DNA from 4 places in the Alteromonas sp. ABE4_545 genome. Region 3 is predicted to be linked to each of the others. Evidence: predicted binding sites of a transcription regulator. Region 3 holds the regulator's gene; each other region holds the start of a gene.
The links. Region 3 encodes sigma-54, which starts transcription at its own class of promoters, with help from an activator protein. Its sites were predicted from a motif close to GTTGGCACGNNNNTNGNNT; they were not measured.
Positions count from the first base shown of each region.

Region 1: a site for sigma-54 is predicted at 1,657-1,675, ahead of pdsR (proteobacterial dedicated sortase system response regulator). Genes of this name have one in related genera too.
Region 2: a site for sigma-54 is predicted at 1,672-1,690, ahead of ACXAH6_RS12480 (FlgO family outer membrane protein). Genes of this name have one in related genera too.
Region 4: a site for sigma-54 is predicted at 1,913-1,931, ahead of ACXAH6_RS07360 (DUF1194 domain-containing protein). Genes of this name have one in related genera too.

Region 1 covers NZ_JBSWYY010000045.1:4,958-8,096, reverse strand. Annotated here, with positions in the region: gene pdsS (proteobacterial dedicated sortase system histidine kinase) at 1-880, opposite strand, end outside; gene pdsR (proteobacterial dedicated sortase system response regulator) at 885-1,574, opposite strand; gene pdsO (sortase-associated OmpA-like protein PdsO) at 1,873-2,607, shown strand; gene ACXAH6_RS19745 (ABC transporter ATP-binding protein) at 2,899-3,139, shown strand, end outside.
Region 2 covers NZ_JBSWYY010000012.1:78,171-81,309, forward strand. Annotated here, with positions in the region: gene ACXAH6_RS12465 (elongation factor P hydroxylase) at 1-135, shown strand, start outside; gene ACXAH6_RS12470 (ATP-NAD kinase family protein) at 132-1,262, shown strand; gene ACXAH6_RS12475 (YfcL family protein) at 1,272-1,571, shown strand; gene ACXAH6_RS12480 (FlgO family outer membrane protein) at 1,740-2,357, shown strand; gene ACXAH6_RS12485 (FlgO family outer membrane protein) at 2,364-3,113, shown strand; gene ACXAH6_RS12490 (FlgO family outer membrane protein) at 3,118-3,139, shown strand, end outside.
Region 3 covers NZ_JBSWYY010000006.1:60,448-63,586, reverse strand. Annotated here, with positions in the region: gene lptA (lipopolysaccharide transport periplasmic protein LptA) at 1-248, shown strand, start outside; gene lptB (LPS export ABC transporter ATP-binding protein) at 248-973, shown strand; gene ACXAH6_RS07890 (RNA polymerase factor sigma-54) at 1,042-2,526, shown strand; gene hpf (ribosome hibernation promoting factor) at 2,556-2,843, shown strand; gene ptsN (PTS IIA-like nitrogen regulatory protein PtsN) at 2,854-3,139, shown strand, end outside.
Region 4 covers NZ_JBSWYY010000005.1:219,673-222,811, forward strand. Annotated here, with positions in the region: gene ACXAH6_RS07345 (VOC family protein) at 1-184, shown strand, start outside; gene ACXAH6_RS07350 (LURP-one-related/scramblase family protein) at 216-719, shown strand; gene ACXAH6_RS07355 (hypothetical protein) at 729-1,079, shown strand; gene ACXAH6_RS07360 (DUF1194 domain-containing protein) at 1,120-1,857, opposite strand; gene ACXAH6_RS07365 (hypothetical protein) at 2,255-3,139, shown strand, end outside.

The DNA of each region.
Region 1 (3,139 bases), on a different contig from region 3:
TTACCCATACCCGGGAATCTGCGTACTTGAGCCCTGATAATATTTGTTCAATTTCTGGTGATGGCGTCACAACTGTGCCGAGTGCGTCGGTTTGGTTCGGGTCGGCGGTGCCGATGGCATATTGTTTATTTCGTCGCAGAGGGTCATCAACATCGACCAGTGCAAATGCCAATGAGCCTGATGTCATTTCCAGCGGGAAGCGCAGTTCTATGGTGTAGCCTGTTGCGGTTTCTAACCAGCGACCCTGAATTTCCAGAGCGTTGTTTTCGGCGCGAAAACTATTGGGGTCTTTCGGAAGTGTGTAGGCGTTTACCCAGCCTGCATCATAGGGCGAGATAATATAGCGATGAAGTTCGCCTTCTTTATCGGTTAGTCCAATCAAGAGATGGTCACTTTGGTCTACCGCCAGTGAAGACTTTTGTCGCCACACAATGTGATCATCGGTAACGTAAAACATGGCGTATAAAAACTGTTTATACCGGCCTACCATGTGATCGAATGACAAAGTCACGGGGGCGTTTTTCGCCTCTTCAGAAAACCAGGTCACTACTTGAGATTGGTCGTAATGCCCGATCAATGGCGCCACGGTTTGCCAGTCGGTGAGTTTGCCGTCTAGTTGTATGGGCAACTCAATAGGCGGAGCGTATAGGTCTGTACCGGGTCGAACATTTTGTAGGTAAGACGATTGACTATCGAATAACGCTGGGCGCTCATGCAGCGCGGTGGCGACGGCTCTGGCTGTGCCAATCATGGTTTGCTCTTGGCCAATGCGTAGGTATTGTTCCAACTCCCAGACGTATTTATAGCCTAACCAGGGGATCGCAAACAAAAACAGCGATAATACTAAGAGCTGTAGTCGAATTGAAAAACGCAGTTTCACGCGCTTAGGCCTGCCAACGATAACCCATACCGTAAACGGTATCGATATGGTCAAAGGTGTCGTCGAGTTGAATAAACTTTTTACGCATTCGTTTAATGTGCGATGTAATCGTGGAGTCATCTACCACCATACGAGATTCATCCATCAACTGTTGACGGCTTTTTACATGGCCGGGATGTTTGATTATGGCGTGAAGCATCCAGAATTCAGTTACCGTTAGTGCAACCGGCTCTGCCTTCCACGTTACTATCATACGGCTCACATCAACACGTAAATGCCCAAGGTTAATAATTTCACTCTGTTGCTTGGGCTCTGCAAGTAAATCGGTACGTCGGAACAAGGCCGCCACGCGTGCGAGTAAATGGGCCATACTGATGTCTTTGGTCAGGTAATCGTCTGCACCCATGCGCAAACCACTGATCGTATCAACGTCGTTGTCTCGTGCTGTAAAAAATATAATAGGGAGTGTTTGTGAGAGCTGTCGAATTTGCTGGCACAGCAAAAAGCCGCCTTCCATTTCATCCTGTAAGCCAATATCAATGATTGCTAAGTCAGGTAATTGTTGGGCAAAAGCCTCGCTCGCTGATGGGCGGTCCCCAAAGGGGATAACTTTATAACCTTGGCTTTCCAACGCGACCGTATAGTTGTCACGAATAGCAATATCATCTTCCACAATTGCAATGGTTTTTGGCATCTGGGTAATCCTTAATTTTATTTTGATGACACTCTATATCAGTTTTTATTGTCGTACCTGACTACGGCAGAATTTCAATGAATTTCCATTTTCGTGCCATTTTTCTGCCATATTATCACGCCGTACCTTGTACAAATATGGCTTAAGTTACTGATTCGGCGCGTGCTGCCTTAGTTCGGCATGTTTTGTCATTATCTTTCATTGCTTTGCCATAACCTCGCCCGCTCCTTGCCATGAATACCCGTTTTAATAGAACCATCGAAAGTTTTTAAATTTAAACAAGCAACGGAGAAAGACAATGCGTAAGACAATTATCGCAACTTTACTTATCACGTCTATGGGTGCTGTATCAACTTCAACTTATGCTGAAACAGCACAAGAAAAGCAGGAGCGCAATGAAGCAGTAGGCATTGGTCTTGGTACTGGTGCCGTGATCGGTGGCTTGGTTGCTGGCCCCGTTGGTGCCATTGTTGCTGGAGTATTCGGCGCGGCAGTAACGAATGATCACTATCAAGACGAAGAAATTAAAGAGCAAGAACAAGAGTTGGCGATGAAAAATCGTCAGCTATCAGAACAAGAGCAAGAGTTACTGGCAATGCGTGACTCTATAAGCGACCTGAAACAAGAAACGCGTACGACTCACGTAGTGGTTGAGGAAAATAAGGAACTACCAATTATGACGGTTGAAAGTAATGTTCAGTTCACCACGGGTTCTTACACCATTGCGAAAGACTACCAAGAGCAGTTAGACCTGATAGCCACAGCGTTAAAGCGTTACCCAGGTTTACAAGCAAAACTAACGGGTCATGCTGACCAGCGCGGTAACGAAAAGTATAACCAAGCATTGTCTATGCAACGTGCAATCAGTGTGAAGCAATACTTGGTTAACCATGGTGTGAGTGAGAACCAACTTATCACGGTAGCGCTTGGTGAGAAAAACAGTAACAACGAAAACATCGAAACAGCATTTTTCGATCGTAAGGTGGTGGTAGAAGTTTCTGAAAATCCGGAAGCATACGCCGCAAATCGATAGTCAATACAGCTTCCTCACTGTGCGTTGCTTAGGGCTCAGGGAATAGAGCCTCATTTTTTCAGGATGATTGGGTAACGAATGGTGAACTGGTGACCCCAACTAGCCCGCTTGATAGTGAATCATCACTTGATGGCGGGTTTTCCTTTTCTATCGTCTCTTCACTCACACACCCCGTCGGATTCCTCACCCTATTGCCTTGAAATATGGCAAAATGACGGCACTTAGCATTACCTACATAATCGTGTTTACAACACGCTGAACTTCCAGAACACAAATTCACAGGCAAATTGAATGAAAGCGTTAGCAATATCTGGGTTAACTAAAACCTATCGCGGTGGCGTGCATGCCTTAAAAGGCATCGACCTGACCGTAGATGAAGGCGATTTTTTTGCTTTGCTCGGTCCAAATGGTGCGGGTAAGTCAACGACCATCGGTATTATCAGTTCTTTGGTTAACCCAAGTGACGGCCAAGTGTCGGTGTTTGGTTATGACCTTGAAAAAGAAAAAGGCTTAGCAAAGTCTTGCATTGGCC
Region 2 (3,139 bases), on a different contig from region 3:
GATGTGTTTGCCCAACTCACAGAGTATGTGAAACATGGCTTTCCACCTCGAGCAGCCACTTTTATGTCGGTGCTCGCTACGCATTTTAATGTTCCAGCACTGACTTTGGCGATGTTAGAGGAGCTTGCACCATGACCACTAAAACATTTCGCCTTGGCGTATTAGTTAACCCATATGCAGGTATTGGTGGGGCACTGGCGCTCAAAGGCAGTGATGGCGCAGAAGTTCGTCAGCAAGCGTTGGCCAACGGTGCCGAACAGCTAGCGCCTAAAAAAATGACTACCGCTTTGCTCGCATGCGTAACCAGCGCGAGTGAAGTGCAAATAGTGACGGCTGCCGGTGACATGGGCGAGTCTGCCTGCCAAGCTGCTGGTTTGGCTTGTGAGGTGATTTACACGCCGGCAAATAGTCAAACTGAAGCTTTTGACTCGGAATGTGCGGCCGAAGCACTGGTTAATCACGGTATCGACTTATTGCTGTTTGCCGGAGGTGATGGTACAGCTCGAAATATTTGTGCCATGGTGGAGCAGCGCGTGCCAGTGTTGGGCGTACCCGCAGGATGTAAAATTCATTCAGGGGTATACGCCGTTACGCCTTCAGCGGCGGGGCGTGTGGTGCATATGATGATCAACGGTGAGTTAGTCAGCGAACGCGATGCCGAAGTACGCGACATTGACGAAAATGCTTTTCGGGCTGGCAAGGTGTTAGCTAAGCATTACGGTGAAATGCGAGTACCCAACGAATTGACTTACGTACAAGCCGTGAAAATGGGCGGTAAAGAGAGCGAAGAGTTGGTGCTGAACGACATAGCCGATCACATTATTGAGCTGATGGAAGATCATCCCGACGATTATTTTGTGATGGGTTCTGGTTCAACAGTGGCGAATGTCATGGACTTGCTCGGATTAGATAACACTTTGTTAGGTGTAGACGTAGTCAAAGGCCAAACACTCGTTGCCAGTGATGTGACTGCGGGCGAGTTAATCGACCTAACCAAAGGGCATCCAACCCGTGTGGTGATTACCGTTATTGGCGGGCAAGGGCATATTTTGGGCCGTGGCAATCAACAGCTTAGCCCCATGTTTTTGAAGCAAGTAGGGCGTGACGCATTAACGGTCATCGCTACCAAAGCAAAATTGCAGGCGCTCGCAGGGCGCCCACTTATACTCGACACCAGCGACCCCCAGCTTGATTTAGCGTGGGCGGGCCGCATATCAGTGATCACCGGTTTTCATGACCGTGTGCTTTATCCGGTAAACTAAGGACCACAGATGGAAGAACAAATTCAAGCCTCACCAGAGGTAGTAGCACAACTTCGACGTATTGATGACGAATTAGATGCAGTTGTTGATCATGGTGATGATGAATATTTGTTTATCGCGAGTTACTTGCAAGGGCATTACGCTGTGATTGCGCGTGTTCTTGAGATGGAAAGCGATGCCTCGTTACAAGAGTTAGACCGAAGAATGCAAGCAAGCTTTACGCGTGCATTCGAAAACAAAGAGCTTGAGATAGCAGACCAAGATAAAGTACAAACGTTGTGGCAGCGTTTATTGACGGCGGCAAAGTAAGTCGCCCTTTTTCGGCAGAGCAGGGCAAGGCTTTGCCGTTAATACCTCCCCTTATTTTACATCGTCGTTCGTGACTTCACAGTATTGAACACATTGTTTTGTTGGTACGTTTTTTGCGAGCAGTGCTGTCGAGTTTTTATAATCGCAATTTTTTGACGGTGCACTTTCATGATGGCTAAACGTTTACTACACACAGCTGGCTATATTGGCCTAACCTTATGCATGTTGACTGGCTGCGCGTCAGATAACAGTCAAAACATGACACAAGCGAATACTACCCCCTCTTCAGCATTGGGGAATGTGGAATACTACACCTACGTGTTAGCCAACGAGCTATTTGCTGGGTTAAGCCCCGCGCGTCAATCTCGGTATGCGGTTGTGGGCTTTGTACCTGTTGATAGTATGGAATACGACCCCAATTTGCAGCATCCCCTTGCGGTATTAGGGCATCAACTGGAAGAGGGGTTGATCACCGAAGCGACAAAACGCGGATTTATCACTCAAGAGTTTAAGCTTACGAACGATATATTAATCAGTGATAATGCAGATCGCGTGTTTTCGCGAAACATTGACCAACTGTCAGCCAGTGACAGAGTGGATTTTTTCATTACCGGTACTCTGGTGTTTCAAGAATCGGGTGCCATGGTCAATGCTCGAATAATCAGCGCGCAATCAAAAGATATTGTGGCGGCGGCTACACGCTTTTTCCCAGCTGATTTATTCTGGGAGCAAGAGCAGGTGACATCGCGTAATGGGCGGTTGTACCGAACCGAAGACAAGGGGTAACGGGCTATGAATCCGATGAAGAGTTTGAGTGCAATTGCGCTGTTAACATGTACGCTATCAGGCTGTGCTGTGTTTAGTGACGAAGACGAAACACAAGCTAACGAAACTGAAATCGGCCGTTCTTTGAACATTGTTGATATTTCTGCCATGGACCGAGCGCCCGTTGCGCAAGTGAGCGCGCAGGCCGACGAAGCCGACGATTTTGGTGCGCTGGGTCAACCTTCGCTTTATTCCAGTGTACAAGGTGCGTATAAAGGTCGCCCGCTAACTAAGCACATTGGCGATTATGTTAAGAATATGACCCAAGACCTAGTGTCTAATATGGAGTATGTGTCTAACAAAACGCCCGTCGGGGTGACAAACTTCGCGTTACTAGACTCAGACTTACAGCAAACAAATTTGCTTGGTCAGCAGATGGCAGAATCGTTTCTTCACGAACTGCACAAGTTCCGCATTCCCGTACTCGATTTTAAAATGACCGATTACATCCGTATTACTGAGCACGGTGATTTCGTGCTCACCCGTGACTATTTGGAAATAGACGGTAGCTTGCCCATTGAATACGTGCTTACAGGTACAATGGCTAAGCACCAAGGTGGGGTGATGGTGAACGCGCGTATTGTAGGGCTTGAGTCACGCGCGGTGGTTGCCAGTGCGCAAATGCTGATCCCTTTCTATGTTGTCGATGCACTAATCCCTAGTGACGGTAGCCAATCTGGTTCGACAAAAGACGGTATTAGGTTGAGCCGAGGGTAAAGCAATGACGGTATTTGCGCGGGTTA
Region 3 (3,139 bases):
AGCAGGATCTGGACAATGGTGAAACCGTATTTGCCAGCGCTAACGAGATCCGCTATGAAGTGGCCAACCGCATATTGACTATGGCTGGCGACGCCAAACTGGATCGCGACACCATTAAAATGACCAGTAATAATATTGTTTTCGACTTAATTAAAGAGCAAGTTCGCGCCGCAGACAGTGAAGGGGTTGAAACCGTACTAAGCCCAGAGTCATTTAACCAGTTGAAAGAAAAGGAACCGGAGCAGTAATGGCAACATTAACCGCGACCCATCTCGCCAAATCTTATAAATCTCGCCAAGTTGTGCGCGATGTAAGTTTGGAAGTATCAACCGGACAAATTGTTGGCTTGCTCGGCCCCAACGGTGCGGGTAAAACCACCACCTTTTATATGATTGTCGGTCTTGTTCCTTTAGACAAAGGGAACATTACCATCGACCAGCATTCACTCACGCATCAACCGATGCATGAGCGCGCTCGACAAGGTATTGGCTATTTACCTCAGGAAGCGTCTATATTTCGTAAACTCACCGTGTATGAAAACATCATGGCGATTTTACAAACACGCAAAGCGCTGACAAAAGCCCAGCGTGAAAGCGAAGCTGATTCACTACTTGATGAATTTAACATCAACCATATACGTAATAGTACAGGGATGAGTTTATCAGGGGGCGAACGCCGCCGAGTAGAAATAGCACGGGCACTTGCCGCCGATCCCAAATTTATTTTGTTGGACGAACCATTTGCTGGTGTTGATCCTATATCGGTTAATGATATAAAGAAGATAATCCAACACTTGCGTGATCGAGACATCGGAATTTTGATTACCGATCATAACGTTAGAGAGACGCTGGATGTATGCGAAAAAGCTTACATCGTGAGCCACGGAGAGTTAATTGCACAGGGTACTGCCGAAGACGTTTTGAGTAATCAAAAAGTGAAGGATGTATACCTAGGTGAGCAATTCAGGCTATAGTTAGGGTATCAAAGGAATATTTGTCTAACCAGCTACTACAGGTTAAAGCGTATTAAGATAAGAAGTAGATGAAGCCATCTTTACAACTCAAATTCAGCCAACAGTTAACGATGACGCCGCAGCTCCAGCAGGCGATCAAGCTGTTGCAGCTTTCCACTCTAGACCTCCAGCAGGAAATTCAGGAAGCGCTGGACGCTAACCCATTACTTGAAGTTGAAGAGGGTAGCGATTTCGACAACCTAGAGAAAAGTAACTTAGACAAGCTTACTGAGGGTGAGTCGACGACGGTGTCTTCTTCAGACAGTATTGAAAGTGGTGATGCGCTAGAAAAAAACGAACTGCCCGACGAACTGCCTATCGACAGTACATGGGATGAATACTATTCGGCCTCATCAGCGCCCGCATCGTCGTCTTCAAGCAGTGACGATGAACACGTTTATCAAGGCGAAACAACAGACGATATTCAAGCGCACTTATTGTGGCAAATGCGTCTCACGCCATTCAGCGACCTCGACCGCGCTATTGCCATTGCCATCATTGATTCCATTGACGAATCTGGTTATCTCACTTCGCCTATCGAAGATATTCTCAACAGCATAAATGAAGACGAAGACCTAGAAGAGCCTGTCGAGCTTGATGAAGTGGAATGCGTGCTTAAACGCATTCAGATGTTTGACCCAATCGGTTCTGGCTCGCGCTCACCTCAAGAGTGCTTGATGGTGCAATTGAAGCAATTCTCGCCCGACACGCCTTGGCTTGCCGAAGCCAAAATGCTGATTCAAGAGTACACTGACTTACTTGGCAGCAAAGATTATCGAACCTTAATGCGTAAAACGCGTCTGAAAGAAGACGAGTTACGCGAAGCTATGCGACTGCTCCAGAGCTTAAACCCTCGCCCGGGCAGTGCGTTAGTGACAAAAGAACCCGAATACGTGATTCCTGACGTATCGGTAGCGAAAAAGAACGGCCGTTGGAGTGTTGAATTAAACCCCGACAGCCTGCCAAAACTGAATGTGAATCAGCAATACGCAGCCATGAGTCGAAACTCGAAAAGCAGCAGTGATTCCCAATTCATTCGTTCTCATATGCAAGAAGCCAAATGGTTTATAAAAAGTTTGGAGTCGCGCAACGAGACATTGTTAAAAGTAGCGAACTGTATCGTACAACAACAGTTAGGTTTCTTTGAACATGGGCCAGAAATGATGAAGCCTATGGTACTGAACGACGTAGCTGAAATGGTGGACATGCACGAATCTACGATATCGCGTGTTACCACGCAGAAGTACATGCACACACCTAGAGGTATTTTTGAACTGAAATACTTCTTCTCTAGCCATGTTGCCACTGAATCGGGTGGTGAATGCTCTTCAACGGCTATTCGTGCATTGATCAAAAAATTGGTGGCGGCTGAAAAGCCAGCTAAACCGCTCAGCGACAGCAAGATTGCTCAATTGTTGGCCGACCAAGGCATTAAAGTAGCCCGGCGGACAATAGCAAAATACCGGGAATCGTTATCGATTCCACCGTCTAACCAACGCAAGAGCTTAATTTAATTAAGCTGCAAACCAAAAGGAAGACGACTATGCAAATAAACCTTACTGGTCATCATATTGAGATCACAGATTCTTTGCGTACTTATGTCGATACCAAGTTCAGCAAACTTGAGCGTCATTTTGATCATATTTCTAACGTGCACGTGATATTAAATGTTGAGAAACTCAACCAAAAAGCCGAAGCCACGATGCATTTGAGTGGAGCAGAAGTATTTGCTTCATCTGAAAACACCGATATGTATGCTGCGATCGATAGCATGGTCGATAAACTCGACCGTCAAGTGATCAAGCATAAAGAAAAGCTTAAAAAACACTAATTAAGACAGCATGGATATTAAAGCCATTGTTAGCCTGAACCGCACCGAGTGTGCGGTTCAGTGCAATAGTAAAAAAAGAATTCTCGAAATCATTAGCGATATCGCCGAAAAAACGACCCCAAATGTCGACAAAGTAGACGTACTCACGGCCTTATTAGCACGTGAAAAAATGGGTAGTACAGGTATTGGTAATGGTATTGCGCTCCCTCATGGTCGGCTTCCTGGCTTGGACAGAGTCATTGCCATTATTGTCACCAGCGAACCTCCCATCCAGTTCGATGCTATCGATAATAAAC
Region 4 (3,139 bases), on a different contig from region 3:
CAGTAAACAATGGATGATTAACTTCACGGTATCAAACTTAGATGCCATGGTCGGTCAGCTGCGTGATGCCGGCATTGATGTTGAGGTGAATGACGAAGTTTATCCCAATGGTCGTTTTGCGCGCTTATATGACCCAGAAGGTACCCCCATTGAATTGTGGGAGCCAGTATCTCCTAATGCCTAAGTAACTACGTACTCACATAAAGGAAGCGGTTATGAGTACCACCCTGAATATTGCAAATAAAATACTGAGCCTAAAAGGCCAAATGAACATCACTGATGAGCAAGACTCCCCCCTGTTTACGGCCCGTGGAGAATGGACGTTTTTCCGCACTAAATGGGGGTTGTTCCAAGGAGAGCAACAGGTTGCACATATCGAAAAGAAACTCTTTTCATGGTCACCCACTTGGCTAATCACCGGACACATTGGCAGCTTTACGTTGAAACGGAAAATCTGGTCGTGGACACGCAAATACCATGTAATTGACGGCCCTTATGACGGCGCTGAAATTAAAGGTAATCTTTGGGACCTAAAATTTGACATTTCTCATCAGGGACAGCAAATAGCTGCGATCGCAGACAAGGTTTTTAGCTTGCGAGATAAAGCACAAATTACCGTGCATGATGATCGCCCAGACGGGGTTATTTTTACCTGTATCGCTATAGTGGCCGCAAGGCTGGATAAAAGCGCAGAAACCAGCGCAAACAGTGATGGATAACAATCGCATATGCAATTCAAAGAATATATTGACGGTTTTAAAGAGATTAACGAGCTGCCGAGAGAACAGCAGTTTGTTTTACTAGAGCAAGCCCATGAGCAAGTGTACCAAGGCGGCTTTTTTAACCCTATGTCCTTAGTACATACATTTACTCCCATAGTGATGATTGCTATCTGTGTGAGCCTCGCCGCATGGTTAATTGGCACTGCGGCTTACGTATTGATACCCGCAGGCGCTGTTGGCCTATTACTCGCGAGAGTGATTATAAAAGAGACGTACACAAAACGATTACATACCGCGCTGATATCGCACTTAGCCACTTCATTAAACACTGAACACGGCATACAAAAACGCCGTTAGTGAAAACTAACGGCGCTCTAATGAATTCGCAATGTATTGCTTAGCGAGCTATACGACGCCCCATAAAACCAAAGGCAGCAAGTATAAACAAACCATACATACTAGTTGGCGCATTTACAGAAGGTAAATACACCTCTTTGTAGAGTTTTTGTGACAAAGCATCTTCAAAAGTTTGAAAGTTTGCTGCTGTCATATAAAACCCATTTCCCGCTGTTGTGAAATTCTGCAAGAAAGTTTCGCTTACAGCAGTTCCTACACCAATCGCATTAACTGTTACGCCCTCGTCTACAGCATTACTCGCGGCAGAAATAGCCGATGCATTGTAGTAAGGCGTGGTGCCAATTGACACATCAATCACCATGCGATCACTTGTAATGCTGTTGGTGATCAAATCTTCCACAGCGTAGTTTACAGCGTTACCAACACGTGTAGATCCACCGGTCAGATAAGTCATAGCAGCGATTGTCGCCGCTAAACCTTCCGCAGCAGTATCAGAATCAATGAGTACACTGGTAGCAACCTCAGACACCTGATTTGAAAACTGGTAAACCGACACATACAAGGTGTCAGCTGAAGATACATAGTTGGTGTAAAAATCATCTGAAAAAATTGACGCATAGGCATCGCGCTGCAATGCGAAGTTAGACGAGCCTAACGCCGTTGAGCCGTCTATGACCAAAGCCAGCTCAATAACCGCCGCTTTTGCTCCGCTCAATGGTAAAAATAACAAAAACGCACCTATCGCAATAAGTACTTTTTGTTTCAACAATTTCAACATGGTTTTTCCTAGAAATGATAGGTAGCGAAGACTGCTACCAAGCCTCACCGTAGAAATGCAAAACGCAAGCCAAAACCGCAAAGCCAAGCAACACACCATTTAATCAACTAAACTCACCGCCATGTGTAAAAAAATGCGACACAAAAAGCATAAAAACAACATATTTAAATCACTGTTTTTATTTATTTTTAATCGACACAATAATAAATTTTAATTGCCACACTGAAAAAACCAACACAAATATATAAAACTATAAATTTATTATAAATGCGCGTAATATTCTCCTACCAACAGAACCCGTTAGAAAAATCGCGCTATTAAACCCAATCGGCCCTTTTATTTTATCCATACATAAGCCACTATTAAGCATACTCTAGTCACGCAGTACAATATGTGTATGGATTTACGACATAACCTTTTACGCCATTGGTTCGCCATTACGGGCGTACTTGTTTTAGCTTCGGGTTGTGCAAGCACGGATAAAATGGTGGATGCGCAATACGATAAAAATAACGAAAACACCTTGCCCCCATTGGCCGTTTTTTATGATTCGCCAAGCGAAGAGTTAAGCAAAGCATGTAAAAGCTTCAACGATGAGTCGGCATTTCAATATTGCCATGTCAATGTTGTCGAGCCTCAGTATTACTATCAAAGCTTGGCAGACTCAAAAATGTTTCAAGACGTGATGTTTGCCGACAAAGAAGCCGAATACAAAGTCGCATTCTCCACTGTTAATTTGCATTCGGAAAAGGCTGCTGAATTATCTAATATTGCGTTGTCGAGTGCGTCGTTGTTTTTGATCCCCATGACATCAGAGCAAGAAGTGCGAGCCGAAGTGTCTGTGTATTGGCGCAATGTCAAAATAAAGCAATATGACTACCAATTGCCTTATGTGTCTAAAACCTCATTGTTTACTCAGCTCGATGAAGCTGACAAGCGTTTCTCTCAAAATCTGGCCTCACATTTCATCGCTGATGCGCAAAAAGACAACCTTTTTTCTAGTGAATACCTCGCTCAAGTTCTTCAGTCTAGCGACTACACGGCAAGCCTGAATGTACCTGTAACCATCGCCGATTTTCAACGCGTTGAGCAATATACCTTTCGCGATCCTTTCTTCGGAACCATGATCACTTACATGAACCCCGATTACCTCAATGATAAAATCGACTTGTTTGTGTATCCGATCAGAAAAATTGATTTTGCTGATCACCAAACGGCACTGGCTGAAGAGTCGGCCAATATTCGCAAAGAGATTGAGTTAGTGATACGAGAGCAAGCCTGG